DNA from 2 places in the Enterobacter sp. UPMP2060 genome. Region 1 is predicted to be linked to the other one. Evidence: predicted binding sites of a transcription regulator. Region 1 holds the regulator's gene; the other holds the start of a gene.
What was found. The regulator PhoB, encoded in region 1, activates phosphate uptake and scavenging genes when phosphate is short. The targets are predictions, from matches to a motif close to CTGTCATAAAACTGNCNNAT.

Region 1 (10,199 bases):
GTTCCACCACGGGCGAGTAAAGCTCAGCACCACCAGCACGATACACGGCGGGTAAATCGCCGTCAGCACCGGAATAGAGACCTGAATCAGGTGGCTCAGACCGAGGTTGGACACCGCCATGGAGAAGATACCGAGGATAAACACCAGGGTGCGGTAAGAGAGCGGCAGATACTGTGCAAAGAACTCTGCGCAGGCGCAGGTCAGGCCAACCGCCGTCACCAGACAGGCAAGGAAGATGAGCGCTGCCAGCAGCATACTGCCCGCACCGCCGAAGGTGTGCTGAACGTAGGCGTGCAGGATAGCCGCACCGTTGGCGTTCTGATCGACCAGCATGGCGCTGTCGGAGCCCAGACGGAACAGCGCCAGATAAAGCAGCGTCAACCCCACGCCGGCCATCAGGCCAGCCCAGATGGTATAGCGGGTCAGCAGACGCGCTTCGGTCACACCGCGGGAACGCGCGGCGTTAACGATAACGATACCAAACACCATCGCGCCCAGCGTATCCATCGTCAGGTAGCCGTTCACAAAGCCGTTAGAGAACGCGGCATTTTTATAGGCGTCCATCGCGTCGCTAATCGGGCCCGCTGGCCAGACGATGGCCGCAACCGCCAGAACAATCAGCGCCACAATTTTCAGCGGAGCCAGGAAGTTACCCACGGTATCCAGCAGTTTTCCCGGATAGAGGGAAACCAGAATCACGATTGCGAAGTAGATCAGGCTGTAGATAAACAGCGGCATCGCACCGTCGCCGGTCAGGGGAGCAATACCCACTTCGAAGGACACGGTCGCCGTACGCGGGGTCGCAAACAGCGGGCCAACGGCCAGATAGCAGACGGTTGCCAGCAGAACGCCCGCCACTTTGCCAATCGGGGTGCTGAGGCTATCCACACCGCCGCCGACTTTCGCCAGCGCGACGACGGTCAGAACCGGCAGACCCACGGCAGTAATCAGGAAACCAAACGCGGCGGTCCAGACGTGTTCACCCGCCTGTAAGCCAACCATTGGAGGGAAAATGATGTTGCCTGCGCCAACGAACAGCGCAAATGTCATAAAGCCCAGCGCGATGATGTCACGCGATTTTAAGTGATGGGTCATAAAACCTTACTGCCTGTGGATGTGGTGTTGAAAACATTGAGATTTTCGATATCCCTGACGGGACGATACAGCCGAAAATTTGCTCAATTTCAGCGGGAAATGCTCCCGTCCTGGCGTGGAGAAGAATAGTTTTTCGATTTACCACGCAAATACAGTCGGTCTGACAGTATCTGGGGCGCAATTTAAACGCTTATAACGTTTAAAGGCAAGGTGGGATCGTAAAACCAGAACAATATGCCAGCATGAAAATACACGTCAGAATAATACGCTATTTATAAGAAAAACCCATGGCTAATCATGCGAACAAAAAACAGTCAGCCGTATAAAATTCATCCGCGTTTCGCTTGACTGCAAAGCAAACGGGCCAGCAGACGCTGACCCGTGGAAAGGTAAAATGACACGCCTGCCGTCAGGCGATCTTTTTGGCAATTAATCGTTCCGGAATAACGAAACTGAAGCGGGTTCCTTTACCCAGCGTACTATGAATATCGAGACGGCTTTCATGGTGATTCACCGCGTGTTTCACAATTGCCAGCCCCAGGCCGCTTCCGCCTGTTTGCCGGGATCGCGCTTTATCCACACGGTAAAAGCGCTCGGTCAGACGCGGAATATGCTCAGGCGCGATCCCCGGCCCGTTGTCTTCCACGCTAAACTCAGCCCCCGTTGGGGCATGGTGCCAGCGCACCACGATATTCGTCCCCTCCGGCGTATGATTCACCGCGTTATACACCAGGTTGGAAATGGCGCTCCGCAGTTCATCTTCGCTGCCCAGCACCTTCAGCGTATTGTCGACCTCAAAGGTCAGGTGATGCTTTTTGTGGCTTAGCGTCTGCGCTTCACGCTCAACGACCCGCAGCATCATCGGGACATCAATGGTCTCATTTAGCGCGAGCGTTGGCGCCGCTTCAATCTTCGAGAGCGTCAGCAGCTGCTTCACCAGCCCTTCCATCCGGTGCGTTTGCTCGCGCATGGTGTGCAGCGCTTTTTCACGCGGCGCGCCTTCAAGCGTTTGCTCCTGCATCATCTCCAGGTAGCCCTGAAGCACGGTCAGCGGGGTACGCAGTTCGTGACTGACGTTGGCGAAGAAGTTGCGACGCGCCCCTTCCAGCTGGTGCATCTGGGTGACATCGCGCGCCACCATCAGCCACTGCTTATCGCTGTAGGGCATCACGCGGATTTCCAGATGGCGACCATTATTGAGCTTCAGATTGTGCGGGCGGGTAAAATCACGCTTTTTCAGATACAGCGTAAATTCGGGATAACGCAGAAGGTTGAGGATATTCTGACCATTATCATCGGGCCAGCGCAGGCCCAGCAGCTGTTGCGCAAGGCCGTTACACCAGAAGATCGTCCCTTCTTCGGTCGTCAGAATAACGGCATCCGGCAGCGACTCTGCACCGCTGCGAAAACGCTTAATCAGGCTTCCCAGCTCGCGGCGACGCTTTTTATTACGCATCTGCATCTGATGCAGTCCGTACAGCAGCGGCTCCCAGCTGCCGCTTCCCGGCGGCGGCGTCATACTTCGGTCAACCCACAGCCACCAGGAGAGGCGCAGCAGGTTCCAGAAATGCCAGATCAGCAGCCCGGTGACCGACGCCAGCAGAAACCACGGCAGGTGTCCAAGAAAGGCCCCCAGAAGGAAGGCCGGAATACAGCATAAGATCAGTTCAAAGACGAGCCTTTTCCATGACAGACGTTCCAGCACGCGTCACACTCCTGTCATTGTTCAGAAACGGGTAGAAAAACGATAACCCGTGCCGCGGACCGTCTGCACCATGCGATCGTGGCCGCTCAGTTCCAGTGCTTTTCGCAGGCGGCGAATATGTACGTCAACCGTCCGGTCTTCGACATACACGTTAGTTCCCCAGACGTTATTCAGCAACTGCTCGCGGCTGTAAACGCGTTCCGGGTGGGTCATAAAGAAGTGCAGGAGTTTAAATTCGGTAGGCCCCATGTCGAGGGGATTTTCACCGGTCATGACGCGGTGTGAGGTGGGGTCAAGGCTCAGCCCCTGCATCTCTATCACCTCTTCCACCGCCATCGGCGAAATACGGCGCATCACGGCTTTAATGCGGGCAACCAGCTCTTTTGGGGAGAACGGTTTAGTAATGTAATCGTCCGCGCCGGTTTCCAGACCGCGAACGCGATCCTCTTCTTCTCCGCGCGCCGTGAGCATCACAACCGGGATGTCGCGGGTCAGCGCCTCGCGCTTCAGGTGTTTGATAAACTGCAGTCCGGAGCCGCCGGGCAACATCCAGTCCAGCAGAATCAGATCGGGCCAGGGTTCATTCAGCTGGTTCACTGCGCTGTCATAATCTTCCGCTTCAACCGGCTGGAAGCCGTTTTGCTCGAGCACGAAGCACACCATTTCACGAATTGGAGCTTCATCTTCTACGACCAGAATACGTCTCGCCATACTTTGCCCTGTCTTATCTTATTTAAGTTACAAGTTTGTAATTCGGCGCCATTATGCGTCAGATTTATGACAGATTTATGAAAAACAGTACCACGATAACGGGCAAACCGTTGTTTTATTACAGCGGTTATTTTCCCGTCTCTGAACGTTTATAATCCTGCTTTCTCTTTTTTGCCACGGATCAGCTATGCGCATACTTCACACCTCGGACTGGCATCTGGGTCAAAATTTTTACAGCAAAAGCCGTGCGGCTGAACATGAAGCTTTCCTGAACTGGCTGCTGGAAACGGCCCGGACGCACGAGGTGGACGCGATTATTGTGGCGGGTGACATCTTTGATACCGGCTCGCCCCCCAGCTATGCGCGTGAACTGTACAACCGCTTCGTGGTGAATTTGCAGCAAACCGGCTGTCATCTGGTGATTGTCGCCGGTAACCATGATTCCGTCGCGACGCTCAATGAATCCCGCGACATCCTGGCATTTCTCAATACCACCGTCGTCGCCAGCGCCGGGCACGCCCCGCAGATCCTGAAAAAACGCGACGGCACGCCGGGGGCGGTGCTGTGCCCCATTCCCTTTTTGCGTCCGCGGGACATCGTGCAAAGTCAGGCGGGACTGTCGGGCGCGGAAAAACAGCAGCATCTCCTGCAGGCCATCACCGACTATTATCACCAGCAGCACGCCGATGCCTGCGCCCTGCGCGGCGACCAGCCGATTCCGGTGATTGCGACCGGGCATCTCACCACCGTCGGGGCCAGTAAAAGTGACGCCGTACGCGACATCTATATCGGCACGCTGGATGCCTTTCCGGCGCAGAACTTCCCGCCAGCCGACTACATTGCGCTCGGACATATTCACCGGGCGCAGATCGTCGGCGGCAGCGAGCACATCCGCTACTGCGGCTCGCCAATTTCGCTCAGCTTTGACGAAACGGGCAAGGCCAAATCCGTCCATCTGGTGAGCTTTTCCGACGGAAAACTTCACGCCGTCGAGACGCTGGAGGTCCCGGTCACCCAGCCGCTGGCGGTGCTAAAGGGCGATCTTGCCGCCATTACCGCCCAGCTTGAGCAGTGGCGCGGAACAGCGCTTAACCCGCCCGTCTGGCTGGATATCGAAATCACCACCGACGACTACCTGCACGATATGCAGCGTAAAATTCAGGCGCTGACGGAAGATTTACCCGTCGAAGTCTTACTGGTACGCCGCAGCCGCGAGCAGCGCGAGAAAATTCTGTTAAGCGCTCAACGTGAAACGCTCAGTGAGCTTCGGGTTGAAGAGGTGTTTGAACGCAGGCTCTCGCAGGAGGAAATTGACGACGCGAAGCGCGCAAGACTCAGCGAACTGTTCAGCCATACCCTGCATGCGCTCAATGATGAGGAAGAAAACGCATGAAAATTTTGAGCCTGCGCCTGAAAAATCTCAACTCCCTCAAGGGCGAGTGGAAAATTGACTTTACCGCGGAGCCGTTTGCCAGCAACGGTCTGTTTGCCATTACCGGCGCGACCGGGGCAGGTAAAACCACCTTGCTCGACGCCATCTGCCTGGCGCTTTATCACGAAACGCCGCGCCTGCAGAAGGTCTCTCAGGCGCAAAACGACCTGATGACGCGCGACACCGCCGAGTGCCTGGCAGAAGTGGAGTTCGAGGTAAAAGGCACCGCCTATCGCGCATTCTGGAGCCAGAACCGCGCGCGCAACCAGCCGGACGGCAACCTGCAGGCGCCGCGCGTGGAGCTGGCGCGCTGCGAAGATGGCAAAATCCTGGCCGACAAAGTGACGGATAAGCTGGAGCAAACCGCCGCGCTCACCGGGCTGGACTATGGCCGCTTCACCCGCTCGATGCTGCTCTCACAGGGGCAGTTTGCCGCCTTCCTTAATGCCAGGCCGAGCGATCGCGCCGAGCTGCTGGAAGAGCTGACCGGCACCGAGATCTACGGACAGATTTCCGCCATGGTGTTTGAGAAACACAAAGCCGCCCGCAGCGTGCTTGAAAAGTGCGAGGCGCAGGCGGCGGGCGTCGTGCTGTTGAGCGAAGAGCAACAGCAGCAGTTGCAGCAAAGTTTGCAGGCGCTTACTGATGAAGAGAAAACCCTGCTGGTTCAGCAGCAAAGCCAGCAGAAAGATTTTCAGTGGCTTACGCGCCATGATGAGCTCGTGCTTGAGCAACAGCGCGTCGCCGCGATGCAGCAGCAGGCGCAACAGGCGCTGACGAACGCTGCGCCAGAGCTGGCAAAGCTCCAGCTTGCCCTGCCCGCCGCCCAGCTTCGACCGCTTTGGGCGCACCAGCAGGAGCAAACCGCGCGCCTGACGCAAACCCAGCAGCGAATTGTTGAAGTAAATACTCGCTTACAAGCCAAAACCGCACTGCGCGCGCGGATCCGTCATACCGCCCAGCGTAATCATGAGCAGCTTCAGACCGAACTGAAGGCGCTGGCGCAGTGGCTGGTGGAGCACGAGCGCTATCGCCTGCTGGGGCAGGAGATTGCCGGCTGGCGTGCCCAGTTCTCACAGCTTAACCGCGACAAAACGCAGTTAGCCTCCCTAGCTGCGCGAATGGGTGAACTACGCAACAGGCTGGCTGAGATGCCGGAAAATGCGCTGACGCTGACGGCGGATGAGGTCAGCGCGGCCATGGAGCAGCAGTCCCGGTCACGCACGCTGCGCCAGCGGCTAACGTCGCTGCATGCCCGCTATCAGCCGCTGCAAAAGCGCCTGCGCCAGAGCGGTGAAAGCGTGCAGAAGGCCCAGGTCGATCAAAATAAACTCAATGAAACGCTGACGCTGCGCCGCCAGCAGTACAAAGAGAAACACCAGCACTTTCTGGATCTTAAAGCCCTCTGCGAACGCGAAGCGACGATTAAAGACCTGGAAAACTATCGTTCCCGGCTTGAGGCAGGCAAACCCTGTCCGCTGTGCGGCTCCAGCGAGCATCCCGCCGTTGCGCAATACCAGTCGCTTGAGCTGACGGATAACCAGCGCCGCCGCGATACCCTGGAAAAAGAGGTCGCCGCGCTTAAAGAGGAAGGCCTGCTGGTGCTGGGACAGGTTAATGCCCTGACGCAGCAGATCCAGCGCGAGTCAGACGAAGCGCAGACGCTCTCTCAGGAAGAGCAAGCGCTCACTAAAGAGTGGATGGAGGTCTGCGCTTCCCTGAACATCGCGTTGAATATTCAGGAAGATATCACGCCATGGATGAACGAGCAGGAACAGTACGAGCGCCAGCTTTATCAGTTGAGCCAGCGCCTGACCCTGCAAAACCAGCTAAACGAGCAGGAAGTGCTGGAGCGACAGTATCAGCAGCAGCTGACGGCCGCGCGCCAGGCGCTGGAAATCACCCTGCTCTCGCTATCGCTTAACGTACCTGAAGACGGCAATGAAGCCGCCTGGCTGCACGCCCGCGAAGCGGAATTCGCGCAGTGGCAGGAGAAACAAACGCAGCACGGCGTGCTTCTGGAACGCATAAACGCGCTGAAGCCGCTGCTCGACACGCTTCCGGAAACGAACGGCGAAGAGGCCGAACCGGCCATTCCTGACGGCTGGCGCGACGTTCACGATGAATGCGTGTCGCTACAAAGCCAGCTCAGCGCGCAGCAGCAGCAGGAAAAGCTGGAGCAAGAGCGCCTGCAGCAGTCGCAGACGCAGTTCACCGCGGCGCTCGCAGCGAGCTGCTTTGCCGATCGGGACGCGTTCCTTGCCGCGCTGCTGGATGACGACGCTATTCGTCGCCTCGAACAGCTGAAGCAGTCGCTGGAAAGCCAGATACAGCAGGCCGCAGCCCTTTCCGGCCAGGCTAACCAGCAGCTGCAGGCTCATCTGGCGCTGCGGCCGGAAGGGCTCAACGCCGATGCTCCTGCGCTGCAAAGCCAGCTGCAGCAGCTGGCGCAACGGCTTCGCGAGAACACCACGCATCAGGGCGAGATCCGCCAGCAGCTTAAGCAGGACAGCGATAACCGTCAGCACCAGCTGGCGTTGATGCAGCAAATTGAAGAGGCCGCGCGCCAGGCGGACGACTGGGGTTATCTGAACGCGCTGATCGGCTCCAGCACCGGCGACAAGTTCCGTAAATTCGCGCAGGGGCTAACGCTGGACAATCTCGTCTGGCTTGCTAACCAGCAGCTTAACCGTCTGCACGGCCGCTATCTGCTGCAGCGCAAGGCCAGCGACGCGCTGGAGCTGGAAGTGGTCGATACCTGGCAGGCGGATGCGGTTCGCGATACCCGCACGCTCTCGGGCGGCGAGAGCTTCCTGGTCAGCCTGGCGCTGGCGCTGGCCCTTTCCGATCTGGTGAGTCATAAGACGCGGATCGATTCCCTGTTCCTGGATGAAGGGTTCGGCACGCTCGACAGTGAAACGCTGGATACCGCGCTGGATGCGCTCGACGCGCTGAACGCCACCGGGAAAACCATCGGCGTGATCAGCCACGTTGAGGCGATGAAAGAGCGCATTCCGGTGCAGATCAAGGTGAAGAAAATCAACGGGCTGGGTTATAGCAGGCTGGATAAGGAATTTGCGGTGGGCTGAATGGTAGGTCGGTGCGGTCTGATGCCCTCACCCTAGCCCTCTCCCACAGGGAGAGGGTAAAAACACCAAAAACAGCAACTTGCGTTGCTGTTTTGCTTTTACCTTGCCCCACCCAGGCCCTCTCCCACAGGGAGAGGGAATAAACATTATTTGCTTTTATTCCGGCCACAGCCACGCCGCGCCGCGCACGCCGCTGGAGTCACCGTGGACAGCTTTGCGGATCGGGGTTTCACACTCGCCGCCAAACACCCACTGTTTCACCAGATTCGGTACCGTGGCGTACAGCCGGTCGACGTTGCTCATGCCGCCGCCGAGCACAATCACGTCCGGATCGAGAATATTTACCACGTGCGCCAGGGATTTCGCCAGCCGCATTTCGTAGCGGCTAAGGGCCAGCTCGGCGACCGGATCCTGTTCTTCGACCAGACGCATGATTTCGTTGCCCTTAAGCGGCTGGCCGCTTAAGCGGTGGTAGTCGGTCGCAAAACCGGTGCCAGAGATAAACGTCTCAATACAGCCCTGCTTTCCGCAGTAGCACGGCACCTCAGCGCGGTATTTAAGCTCGTCTTCATCCATCCACGGCAGCGGGTTGTGTCCCCACTCGCCTGCTGTGCCGTTGCCGCCGATATGGGCGCGCCCGCCGAACGCCACGCCCGCTCCGCAGCCGGTACCGATAATCACGGCAAACACGGTCTGAGCACCGGCCGCCGCGCCGTCGATGGCCTCAGAGACCGCCAGGCAGTTGGCGTCGTTAGCCAGACGCACTTCCCGGTTCAGACGTTGGCTCAAATCTTTATCAAACGGCTGACCGTTGAGCCAGGTGGAGTTGGCATTTTTAACCACCCCGGTATACGGCGAGATCGACCCCGGGATCCCCATCCCGACGCTGCCGGTTTGCCCTGTCGCCTGCTCTGCCATCTCAACCAGGCTGGCAATCGTCTCGATAGTCTGGTGATAATCATCGCGCGGCGTCGGCAGACGGTGGCGGAACAGCTGCTCCCCCTGCTCGCTCAGTGCGATGACTTCTGTTTTGGTACCGCCCAAATCGATCCCAATACGCACAAGACTCTCCTCATTATTTTGATTATCAACAGAGTAGAAGCACGCTTCCCGATTAGCAATGCAAGCGATGCGACAATTCGTTATCATGCCCGCTGATTTAACGACAAGGCCGTGGAAATTATCATGCTGTGGTTCAAAAATTTGATGGTTTACCGTCTCAGCCGCGACGTTTCGCTGCGTGCAGAAGAGATGGAAAAACAGTTAGCCGCTTATACCTTTTCCCCTTGCGGTAGCCAGGATATGGCGAAAACCGGCTGGGTTCCGCCAATGGGTTCACAAAGCGATGCACTGACCCACGCCAGCAGCACGGGTCAAATCATCGTCTGCGCCCGTAAAGAAGAGAAAATCCTGCCGACGCCGGTGGTTAAGCAGGCGCTCGAAGCGAAAATTTTCAAGCTGGAAGCCGAACAGGGCCGCAAGCTGAAAAAGACCGAAAAAGATTCGCTGAAAGACGAAGTGCTGCACTCCCTGCTGCCGCGCGCCTTCAGCCGCTTCAGCCAGACCATGATGTGGATCGACACCGTCAACGGGCTGATCATGGTGGACTGCGCCAGCGCCAAGAAAGCAGAAGATACGCTGGCCCTGCTGCGTAAAAGCATCGGATCTTTACCGGTCGTTCCGCTGGCGCTGGAAACGCCGATCGAGCTGACGCTGACCGAATGGGTACGCAGCGGCGCTGCGGCTCAGGGTTTCCAGATCCTTGATGAAGCCGAGCTGAAAGCCCTGCTGGAAGATGGCGGCGTGATCCGCGCGAAGAAGCAGGATCTGGTGAGCGACGAGATCGCCGTCCACATCGAAGCGGGTAAAGTGGTTACTAAACTGGCGCTCGACTGGCAGCAGCGCATTCAGTTCGTGATGTGCGACGACGGCTCCGTGAAGCGTCTGAAGTTCTGCGACGAGCTGCGCGATCAGAACGAAGATATCGACAGGGAAGATTATGCCCAGCGCTTTGACGCGGACTTCATCCTGATGACCGGCGAGCTGGCCGCGTTGATTCAGAATCTGGTGGAAGGTCTCGGCGGCGAAGCGCAGAGATAACAGGCAAAACGCAGGCCGGGTAAGCGTTAGCGCCACCCGGCTTATTTTTTATTTCAGGTAGCGGCAC
Region 2 (10,199 bases), on a different contig from region 1:
CCACAGCCTGGCGGTGCGTCAGGAGGTTTGCGCCATGATGGCGTTGAACATGCTGCGCCGCTGGCTGAATGGCAAAGAGGTTGCCAGCGAGCACGGCTGGATTAACGTTGTCGAGTCGCTGTTCATCGAGTAAAACCTGTGCCGGGGCGTTTCGCCCCGGCACTGTTTAGCCCAGCGCCTTCGCCAGCAGGGTGACTGGATGTTCGCAGCGCTTGCTGGTTGACATCTCAATCTGCCACCTGCAGGTTTCGCAGTCCGTTACCACGATATCCGCGCCGCTCTCTTCAATCTGACGGAACAGCGGGGCGCCAATCGCCTGTGACGTTCCGTAGTTTTCACGCTTAAAGCCGTAGGTTCCCGCAATCCCGCAGCAGCGCGAATCCAGCACCGTCAGCTCCAGGTCCGGAATTAACCGCAGCAGCTCAAGCGTATAGAGCGACCAGCCCATTTTCTCCATATGACACGGCGTGTGATACACCACTTTCAGGGGCAATTTCCCCAGCGGCAACGTCTGCCCGCTATCGAGCTTGCGCCACAGGAAGCGTGTCGCCAGCTCGATGTGCTCGCGCAGGCCGGTATTATCCACGTCCAGCAGATGCGGGTACTCATCGCGCAGGGTGAAGGTACAGGTGGACGAGGTCGCCAGCACCGGAATACCTTTATCGACAATCGCTTCGCGCAGTGACGTGACATTGCTCTGAGCCTGCCTGCGCGCTTTATCGGTAAACCCGTTGGCGATCAGCGGTACGCCGCAGCACTTCTCTTTGTTCAGCAGCTGAACGCCCGTTCCCATGGCGTTAAGCACCTTCAGCAGATCTTTGCCCAGCTGCGGGTGGTTGTAGTTCACATAGCAGCCGTGGAAAAAAGCCACCTGGTCGGCGTACTGCGCCTGCTCCGCCGCGACGGATTTGTACCAGCGGCGGAAGGTGCCGTGAGAATATTTCGGCAGGCTGCGGTGATGGTCTATCTTCAGCGTGGCATCCAGCAGCTGACGCACCGGTTTGAGGGAGGTCGCGGCATTCACCAGCGGGGCAAACGGCGTCGAGACGCTGCCCATCAGATCGGTATGGCTCAGAATAGCGTCCCGCAGCGTCGGCTTTTGCGTGCTGTAGCGCGCCCGGGCGCGCTGGATGATATCGCCGATTTTCACATCCGACGGGCAGGCGACTTCGCAGCGTTTGCAGTTAATGCAGTATTTCAGCGCCTCGTCGTACAGCTTGCCGTCCTTCAGCCGCAGACGCTCGCCGTCCGGCCCGGCCTGCTTTGGTCCGGGATAGCGTGGGTTCACGCCGCTCACCGGGCAGACGGTGGTACACACCGTGCATTTAATGCAGCTTTCAAAACGGGTGTCGTTCATTGTTCAGCCTCCGTGCGCTGGCTAATCTGCTCTGCCACATACAGCGCCGTGACGGCGCAGACCCCGCCACCGCATCCCTGGGCAATCGGATCGTACCCGCCCAGCAGCGAGCCGATGGCAAAAAGATTACTGACGGGCTTACCTGAAAGTTGCGGATGTAGCTGGTTATCGACAATCACGCCGAACTGCTGCCAGGGCTGCGGCGAGAAGAAATCACTTTGATACCAGTCCGCGCGGGAGGCACGCTGGCGAACATCCAGCCCCATAATGGCTTCCCGGATGCCCTCCCGGCTGCTCAGCAGCCCGTTGCTGAAGAAGCTGCCGCTTGCCAGCACCGTAAAGCGCGCGCGAAGCGGAATATCGTCGTGGTTGCGCGTCCAGATTTCGCTCACCGCGCCGTCGGTCAGGGTGATTTTTTTCACCTCATCACCCGCCATCCACACGCCGCCCTGCGCGACAAACTGGCGCTGGAGCTGGGTATGCAGGCGAATGCCTGGGACGGAAGGGGGCAGAGTTGGCAGCAGGCCGAGCGAGCAGGGCAGACGATCCGAGAGCCAGCGCCAGAGCCGGTTGTCGCGTAAACCAAAGCAGGCGGGCATCAGCAGGGCGTCACAGCTGTCGCTGAGCGGTCTGAGTGCGTCATACAGCAGCGGCCATTTGTCCTCGTTATCCAGAAAACGGGCGATATTCACCGCGCGAAATTCGCTCGGGTTGTCGCGCAGGACATCAAGCTCAGGCAGCTCTATCTCTGCCGTTTCGGCATTGACGCCCTGGCGACAAAGTGACGCCGCCGCGAGATGGGGCTGAAAATCCAGAAAGCCGCTAATGCCCACGACCCGCACGCGCGCGGCGTTGAAGGGAGCAACGGGCACTTCTTCCGGGCTGAGCCAGGCAGAGCGCAGGGTGCCGAGCGGCGTGACGCGCTGGTGATTGAGCCGGGCGCTTCCCTTCAGACGCGCGCCGCAGTCTGCCAGCAGCGCTTCGGTTTCCAGCGCAAAGCGGTCAATATGCTGGGCGCCAATCAGGTGATACGGGTGCTCCGGCGGCAGCTTATCGCGGTACGCTTCGTCCACCAGATCCAGCGAGCCCGACGAGAAGTGCAGGGCGCTCTGGCCCCGGGTGATAATGGCGCAGCGCAGCCCCTGCTTCGTGAGCTTGATGCCGCAGAGCAGGCCTGCCAGCCCGCCGCCGACGATTACGGTATCAAATTTCATCGCGTTGCTCCTTCTCAAGACCGCAAAGCCCCTGGTAGACCCAGCGGGTAAATTCGCTTTCGCGCAGGGCATCGCCCCAGGCGACAGGCTGAATGCCTTTCCATCGCTCGTTTAAAAACGCGCTGAGCTGATCGAGCGACTGGGTGGCGGTAGTGGTGTGAAAACGCTGCAGCAGCCCGGCGGCACGACAGGCGCACAGCTCGCCCTGACAGGTACCCATTCCCACGCGGGTGCGGCGACGAAGATCGAGCAGGCTTGTGACCGTCAGGCTCTCCACCGCATACTGCACCTCACCGGCGGTGACGGCTTCGCACTCGCATACCAGGCTGCGGCTCAGGCGTCCTTCACCGAGCCACTGCGGCGTTCTGTCGCCGTGGCGGTAGATAGCGGATCCGCGCAGCGGCGCGGGCAGGGAGATAATTTTTTGCAGCGTTTTTTCGGTGGACTGACGCGAGCCGGGCAGTGGCTGCTCTGCCGTCACGCACCGTTCGGTATTGCCCAGCTTGCGGCAGACGGCATCGGTCGCCCACTCGGCCATCAGGCGGTAGGTCATCAGCTTGCCGCCGGTGATGGTGATAAACCCGTCCATGCCGTCGCGCTCGGCGTGATCGAGCAGCACGATGCCCCGGCTGACGTTACGCCCGCTCGGATCGTTATCGCTGGCGACCAGCGGACGCACGCCCGCGTAGGCGCGCAGAATACGCGTCTGCGCCATCACCGGGGCCAGTTTTTCCCCTTCGCGCAGCAGGACGTCGACCTCTTCGGCGGTCACGCGGTTGTAGTCAATCTCGCTGTAGTCGACGTGGGTTGAGGTGGTACCGATTAACGAAATGGTGTCGCCCGGGACGAGGATATCGGCGTCGGACGGTTTGCGGCAGCGGTTGATCACGTGGTTATTGATGCGGTGGTCGAGGATCAGCAGCGAGCCTTTCGCCGGGAACATGCGTACCGACAGGTCCGCGTATTCCGCGATGCGCTGCCCCCAGATCCCCGCCGCGTTAACCACCACGGCGGCATACAGCTCGCTGTGTTCGTTATATTGCGTATCAAGGATCCGCACGCCGCAGATACGATGACCTTCACGGATAAGCCCGGTCACTTCGTGCCCGGTCAGAATGTTCGCGCCATGCTCGCGGGCGTCCAGCATATTGGCGGCGGTCAGGCGGAAGGGGTCAACGGTGCCGTCAGGCACTTTCACCGCGCCGATAAGCGCCGGGTTAACCGACGGTTCCAGCCGCCGCGCCAGCGCCGGGTCCATGGCCTCAGCCTGAATGCCCGCCGCAGTGCAGGCGGTAATAAAGGTGTCCTGAAAGGCGAGGTCATCTTCGGGAAGAGTAATAAAGAGGCCGTCGGTCGGCTCAATGCAGTGGCGGGCGATACGCTTGAGGATCTGGTTTTCAGCAATACATTCGCGTGCGGATTCACCGTCAGTAACCGCATACCGCGCGCCGCTGTGCAGCAGGCCATGGTTACGCCCGGTTGCGCCCGTTGCGATGTCGTGGCGCTCCAGCAGCGTAACGCTTAAGCCGCGAAGGGCGCAGTCGCGTGCGATCCCGGCACCGGTTGCGCCACCGCCAATGATTATCACATCGCTGTAGCGAGGATCGTGAATGGTCATTGTTTACCCTCTATGTTCGTTTTTTATCATTTAGCCATATCAATAGTGTGGTTTGTTTGATTTCGAACATAAACGCGCGAAATTCGAAAGTGGAACGTGATTTCATGTGCTTTTTTGCGCATTCTGTCATATTTCTGTAACAATCTGTGCGTTGATTCACAGTAACAATCACCGTGATTTCTTAACATCCCCGCCTCTGGAATTCAGGTGCGAGCCACCTGCCCATTCAATTCAAGGCCACGGAGGCTGTTATGCTCAGTATCTTCAAACCTGCGCCGCACAGGGCGCGTCTGCCAGAGGCAGAAATTGATCCGCTATACCGCCGTCTGCGCTGGCAAATTTTCCTGGGGATCTTCTTCGGGTACGCGGCGTACTACCTTGTACGTAAAAACTTCGCGCTCGCCATGCCGTATCTGGTGGAGCAGGGCTTCTCCCGCGGCGATCTGGGGTTCGCGCTGTCGGGGATCTCAATCGCCTACGGTTTTTCCAAATTCATCATGGGGTCGGTATCGGATCGCTCGAATCCGCGCGTGTTCCTGCCCGCCGGCCTGATCCTGGCGGCTGCGGTCATGCTGTTCATGGGCTTTGTGCCGTGGGCAACCTCCAGCATCGCCGTCATGTTCGTGCTGCTGTTCCTCTGCGGCTGGTTCCAGGGGATGGGATGGCCGCCGTGCGGACGCACCATGGTGCACTGGTGGTCGCAGAAGGAACGCGGCGGCATCGTGTCGGTGTGGAACTGCGCGCATAACGTGGGTGGCGGTATTCCGCCGCTGCTGTTCCTGCTGGGGATGGCCTGGTTCAACGACTGGCACGCTGCGCTCTATATGCCTGCCTTTGGCGCCATCGTCGTGGCGATTATCGCTTTCGCGCTGATGCGCGATACGCCTCAGTCCTGCGGCCTGCCGCCGATTGAAGAGTACAAAAACGACTATCCGGATGATTACAGCAAGGAGCACGAAGAAGAGCTGACCGCAAAACAGATCTTCATGAAGTACGTCCTGCCGAACAAGCTGCTGTGGTACATCGCGGTGGCGAACGTGTTCGTTTACCTGCTGCGCTACGGCATTCTGGACTGGTCCCCGACCTACCTGAAAGAGGTGAAGCACTTCGCGCTGGATAAGTCCTCCTGGGCCTATTTCCTGTATGAATATGCCGGGATCCCGGGCACGCTGCTTTGCGGCTGGATGTCGGACAAGGTGTTTAAAGGCAACCGCGGCGCGACGGGCGTGTTCTTTATGACCCTGGTCACCATCGCGACCGTCGTTTACTGGCTCAACCCGCCGGGCAACCCATCAGTAGACATGGCCTGCATGATCGTCATCGGCTTCCTGATTTACGGTCCGGTGATGCTGATCGGTCTGCACGCGCTGGAGCTGGCGCCGAAAAAAGCGGCAGGCACGGCGGCAGGCTTTACCGGTCTGTTCGGCTACCTGGGCGGTTCGGTCGCGGCGAGCGCCATCGTGGGCTACACCGTTGACTTCTTCGGCTGGGACGGCGGCTTTATGGTGATGATCGGCGGCAGCGTGCTGGCGGTACTGCTGCTCATTGTGGTCATGATCGGTGAGAAACGTCACCACGCGGAAGTGCTGGCGCGTCGTCAATAAGGAGCATTGCGATGAAATTGTCTTACGTAACAACCGGCCTGCTGCTTGCGGGCCTGATGACAGGCTCGGCGCTGGCGGCGGATAAAATCGTTATCGCCCACCGCGGCGCCAGCGGCTATCTGCCGGAGCATACGCTCCCGGCGAAAGCGATGGCCTATGCCCAGGGCGCGGATTATCTGGAGCAGGATCTGGTTATGACGAAGGACGACCAGCTGGTCGTCCTGCATGACCACTATCTTGACCGCGTGACGGACGTGGCGGATCGATACCCGGACCGCGCGCGCAAAGATGGCCGCTACTACGCCATTGATTTCACCCTGGCGGAGATCCGTTCCCTGAAGTTTACCGAAGGCTTCGAGATCGAAAACGGCAAGAAGGTTCAGGTCTATCCGGGACGTTTCCCGATGGGCAAATCTGACTTCCGGATCCATACCTTCCAGGAAGAGATTGAGTTTGTTCAGGGGCTGAACCACTCAACCGGTAAAAATATCGGCATCTACCCGGAGATCAAAGCGCCGTGGTTCCACCATCAGGAAGGCAAAGACATTGCCGCGAAGACGCTGGAGGTGCTGAAACAGTACGGCTACACCAGCAAGAAGGACAAAGTCTACCTGCAGTGTTTTGACGCCGCCGAGCTGAAGCGCATCAAAACCGAGCTGGAGCCGAAGATGGGGATGAACCTCAATCTGGTTCAGCTGATTGCCTATACCGACTGGAATGAAACCCAGGAGAAGCAGCCGGACGGCAAGTGGGTGAACTACAGCTACGACTGGATGTTTAAGCCGGGCGCGATGAAGCAGATTGCGCAGTACGCCGACGGCATCGGGCCGGATTACCACATGCTGGTGGCGGAAGGCTCAGCGCCGGGCCACGTGAAGCTGACGGCGATGGTGAAAGAGGCGCACGCCAGCAGGATGCAGGTGCATCCGTATACCGTTCGTGCAGACCAGCTGCCGCCGTATGCCACGGACGTGAATCAGCTTTATGAGGTGTTGTATAACCAGGCGGGCGTGGACGGACTGTTTACGGATTTCCCGGATAAAGCGGTCGAATTCATTCACCGGAAGTAGGTTTGGCAGGTCGGGTAAGGCGAAGCCGCCACCCGACAATCAGGCTCTGCGGCCTGATACCCTCACCCTAACCCTCTCCCACCGGGAGAGGGGATACGGACAACATCACATCTCGATCTCTATATCGCCTTTTGCCCGGCAGCAGCAGGGCAAAATTTCCCCTTCGTTGATAAAGGCCAGCGGCTCGGTCAGCCAGTCCACCTGGCCGGCGACCAGACGGCAGCGGCAGGAGCCGCAGTAGCCGGAACGACACTGGTACTCTACTTCTACCTGATGCGCCTCAAGCGCCACCAGCAGAGAAGGGTGCTCCTCCCGACACAGTACCTCAGTGCCGGAAAGACGTAGCGTGACGCGTGACATCAGAGCTGGAAGTTGCTCAGGTCGTCGGTGTTGACTTCAGAATCAATCTGACCGACCAGATAAGAGCTGACTTCCACTTCCTGCGGCGCAACCTGCACGTTATCGGACACCAGCCAGGTGTTGATCCACGGAATCGGGTTAGAACGTGTCTGAAACGGCAGGTCAAGGCCGACGGCCTGCATGCGGATGTTGGTGATGTACTCAACGTACTGGCACAGGATGTCTTTGTTCAGGCCAATCATGGAGCCGTCGCGGAACAGGTAGTCTGCCCACTCTTTCTCCTGCTGAGCCGCCAGCACGAACAGGTCGTAGCACTCCTGCTTGCACTCTTCGGCGATTTCCGCCATCTCCGGATCGTCCGTACCGCTGCGCAGCAGGTTCAGCATGTGCTGGGTACCGGTCAGGTGCAGGGCTTCATCGCGGGCGATCAGACGAATGATTTTGGCGTTGCCTTCCATCAGCTTGCGCTCTGCAAAGGCGAAGGAGCAGGCGAAGCTCACGTAGAAGCGGATCGCTTCCAGCGCGTTGACGCTCATCAGGCACAGGTACAGCTGTTTTTTCAGCGCGCGCAGGTTAACGGTGATGGTTTTACCGTTCACGTTGTGCGTACCTTCGCCCAGCAAATGCCAGTAGCTGGTCATCTCGATCAGCTCGTCGTAGTAATGGGCAATGCCTTCCGCGCGCTTCTGGATCTGCTCGTTGGTGACGATATCGTCAAACACCACCGCCGGATCGTTCACGATGTTGCGGATGATGTGGGTGTAAGAGCGGGAGTGGATCGTCTCGGAAAACGCCCAGGTTTCCACCCAGGTTTCCAGCTCAGGAATGGAGATCAGCGGCAGCAGCGCCACGTTCGGGCTACGACCCTGAATGGAGTCCAGCAGCGTCTGGTACTTCAGGTTGCTGATGAAGATATGTTTTTCGTGATCCGGCAGCGACTGGTAGTCAATACGGTCGCGGGAGACGTCCACTTCTTCCGGGCGCCAGAAGAAGGAGAGTTGCTTTTCAATCAGCTTTTCGAAGATGTCATATTTTTGCTGATCGTAGCGTGCCACGTTGACCGGCTGGCCGAAGAACATCGGCTCTTTGAGCTGGTCGTTTTTCGTCTGTGAAAAGGTGGTATATGCCATGAGTGTGTCCTGTCTTACGAAATAAAGGCGGGGATATCCCCGCCCTTCATTAGATCTTACATGCGCCGCTTTCGCAGCCATCGTCCTGAATTGACGGTACCATGTCGTCCTGCGCGTCTTCCGCACCGTCACGGGTGTTGTGATAGTACAGCGTTTTCACGCCAAATTTGTAGGCGGTGAGCAGGTCTTTCAGCAGCTGCTGCATCGGTACCTTGCCGGACGGGAAGCGCGTCGGGTCATAGTTGGTATTGGCAGAGATCGACTGGTCAATAAACTTCTGCATGATACCCACCAGCTGCAGGTAGCCGTCGTTGTTTGGCATTTCCCACAGCAGCTCGTAGTTATTACCCAGCGTTTCGTAATCCGGTACCACCTGACGCAGCACGCCGTCTTTCGACGCTTTGATGCTGACGTGGCCGCGCGGCGGTTCAATACCGTTGGTGGCGTTAGAGATCTGCGAAGAGGTCTCGGACGGCATCAGGGCAGAGAGCGTTGAGTTACGCAGGCCATGGGTCTTGATGGACTCGCGCAGACCCTCCCAGTCGAGATGCAGCGGTTCGCTGACGATCGCATCCAGGTCTTTCTTGTAGGTGTCGATTGGCAGAATGCCTTTCGCGTAGGTGGTTTCGTTGAACCACGGGCACGCGCCTTGCTCTTTCGCCAGCTCGTTAGAGGCTTTCATCAGGTAGTACTGAATCGCTTCGAACGTCTGGTGCGTCAGGTTGTTAGCGCTGCCGTCGGAGTAACGCTTGCCGTTTTTCGCCAGCCAGTAGGCGAAGTTGATCACGCCGATACCCAGGGTACGGCGGCCCATCGCACCGCGTTTAGCGGCCGGGATTGGGTAATCCTGGTAGTCCAGCAGAGCGTCGAGCGCGCGAACCGCCAGCACCGCCAGCTCTTCCAGCTCGTCCAGGCTCTTAATTGCGCCCAGGTTGAACGCGGACAGCGTACACAGCGCGATTTCGCCGTTTTCGTCGTTCACGTCTTCCAGCGGTTTGGTCGGCAGGGCGATCTCCAGGCACAGGTTAGACTGGCGCACTGGCGCAACTACTGGATCAAACGGGCTGTGGGTATTGCAGTGGTCCACGTTCTGGATGTAGATACGGCCGGTAGAGGCACGTTCCTGCATCATCAGGGAGAACAGGTCTACCGCCTTCACGCGCTGCTTGCGGATGCTGTCGTCTTTTTCGTATTTGGTGTACAGACGCTCGAACTCGTCCTGATCGGCAAAGAACGCGTCATACAGGCCCGGAACGTCGGACGGGCTGAACAGGGTGATGTCTTCGCCTTTCAGCAGACGGGTGTACATCAGCTTGTTGATCTGCACGCCGTAGTCCATGTGACGCACGCGGTTGCCTTCCACGCCGCGGTTGTTTTTCAGAACCAGCAGACTTTCCACTTCCAGATGCCACATCGGGTAGAACAGGGTCGCAGCACCGCCGCGCACGCCGCCCTGAGAGCAGGATTTTACTGCCGTCTGGAAGTGTTTATAGAACGGGATACAGCCGGTGTGGAACGCTTCACCGCCGCGAATCGGGCTGCCCAGCGCACGAATGCGACCGGCGTTGATGCCGATACCGGCACGCTGGGAAACGTATTTCACGATGGCGCTGGAGGTAGCGTTGATGGAGTCCAGGCTGTCACCACACTCGATCAGTACGCAGGAGCTGAACTGACGGGTTGGAGTACGCACGCCAGACATGATTGGCGTCGGCAGAGAAATCTTGAATGTGGATACCGCATCGTAGAAACGCTTCACGTATTCCAGACGGGTGTCACGCGGGTAGTTAGAGAACAGGCAGGCGGCCACCAGAATATAGAGGAACTGGGCGCTTTCGTAGATCTC

Region 2: the regulator PhoB is predicted to act here: its motif matches at 4,313-4,332, upstream of glpT (glycerol-3-phosphate transporter).

Annotation. Positions count from the first base shown of each region.
Region 1 covers NZ_JBSKJQ010000005.1:169,472-179,670, forward strand. The annotation lists gene brnQ (branched-chain amino acid transporter carrier protein BrnQ) at 1-1,095, opposite strand, end outside; gene phoR (phosphate regulon sensor histidine kinase PhoR) at 1,505-2,800, opposite strand; gene phoB (phosphate response regulator transcription factor PhoB) at 2,822-3,511, opposite strand; gene sbcD (exonuclease subunit SbcD) at 3,699-4,904, shown strand; gene sbcC (exonuclease subunit SbcC) at 4,901-8,032, shown strand; gene mak (fructokinase) at 8,189-9,094, opposite strand; gene rdgC (recombination-associated protein RdgC) at 9,218-10,132, shown strand; gene ppnP (pyrimidine/purine nucleoside phosphorylase) at 10,181-10,199, opposite strand, start outside.
Region 2 covers NZ_JBSKJQ010000002.1:318,100-328,298, forward strand. The annotation lists gene ACWKXN_RS06980 (nicotinamide mononucleotide deamidase-related protein YfaY) at 1-133, shown strand, start outside; gene glpC (anaerobic glycerol-3-phosphate dehydrogenase subunit GlpC) at 167-1,357, opposite strand; gene glpB (glycerol-3-phosphate dehydrogenase subunit GlpB) at 1,354-2,571, opposite strand; gene glpA (anaerobic glycerol-3-phosphate dehydrogenase subunit A) at 2,561-4,189, opposite strand; gene glpT (glycerol-3-phosphate transporter) at 4,441-5,793, shown strand; gene glpQ (glycerophosphodiester phosphodiesterase) at 5,805-6,863, shown strand; gene yfaE (class I ribonucleotide reductase maintenance protein YfaE) at 6,969-7,223, opposite strand; gene nrdB (class Ia ribonucleoside-diphosphate reductase subunit beta) at 7,223-8,353, opposite strand; gene nrdA (class 1a ribonucleoside-diphosphate reductase subunit alpha) at 8,403-10,199, opposite strand, start outside.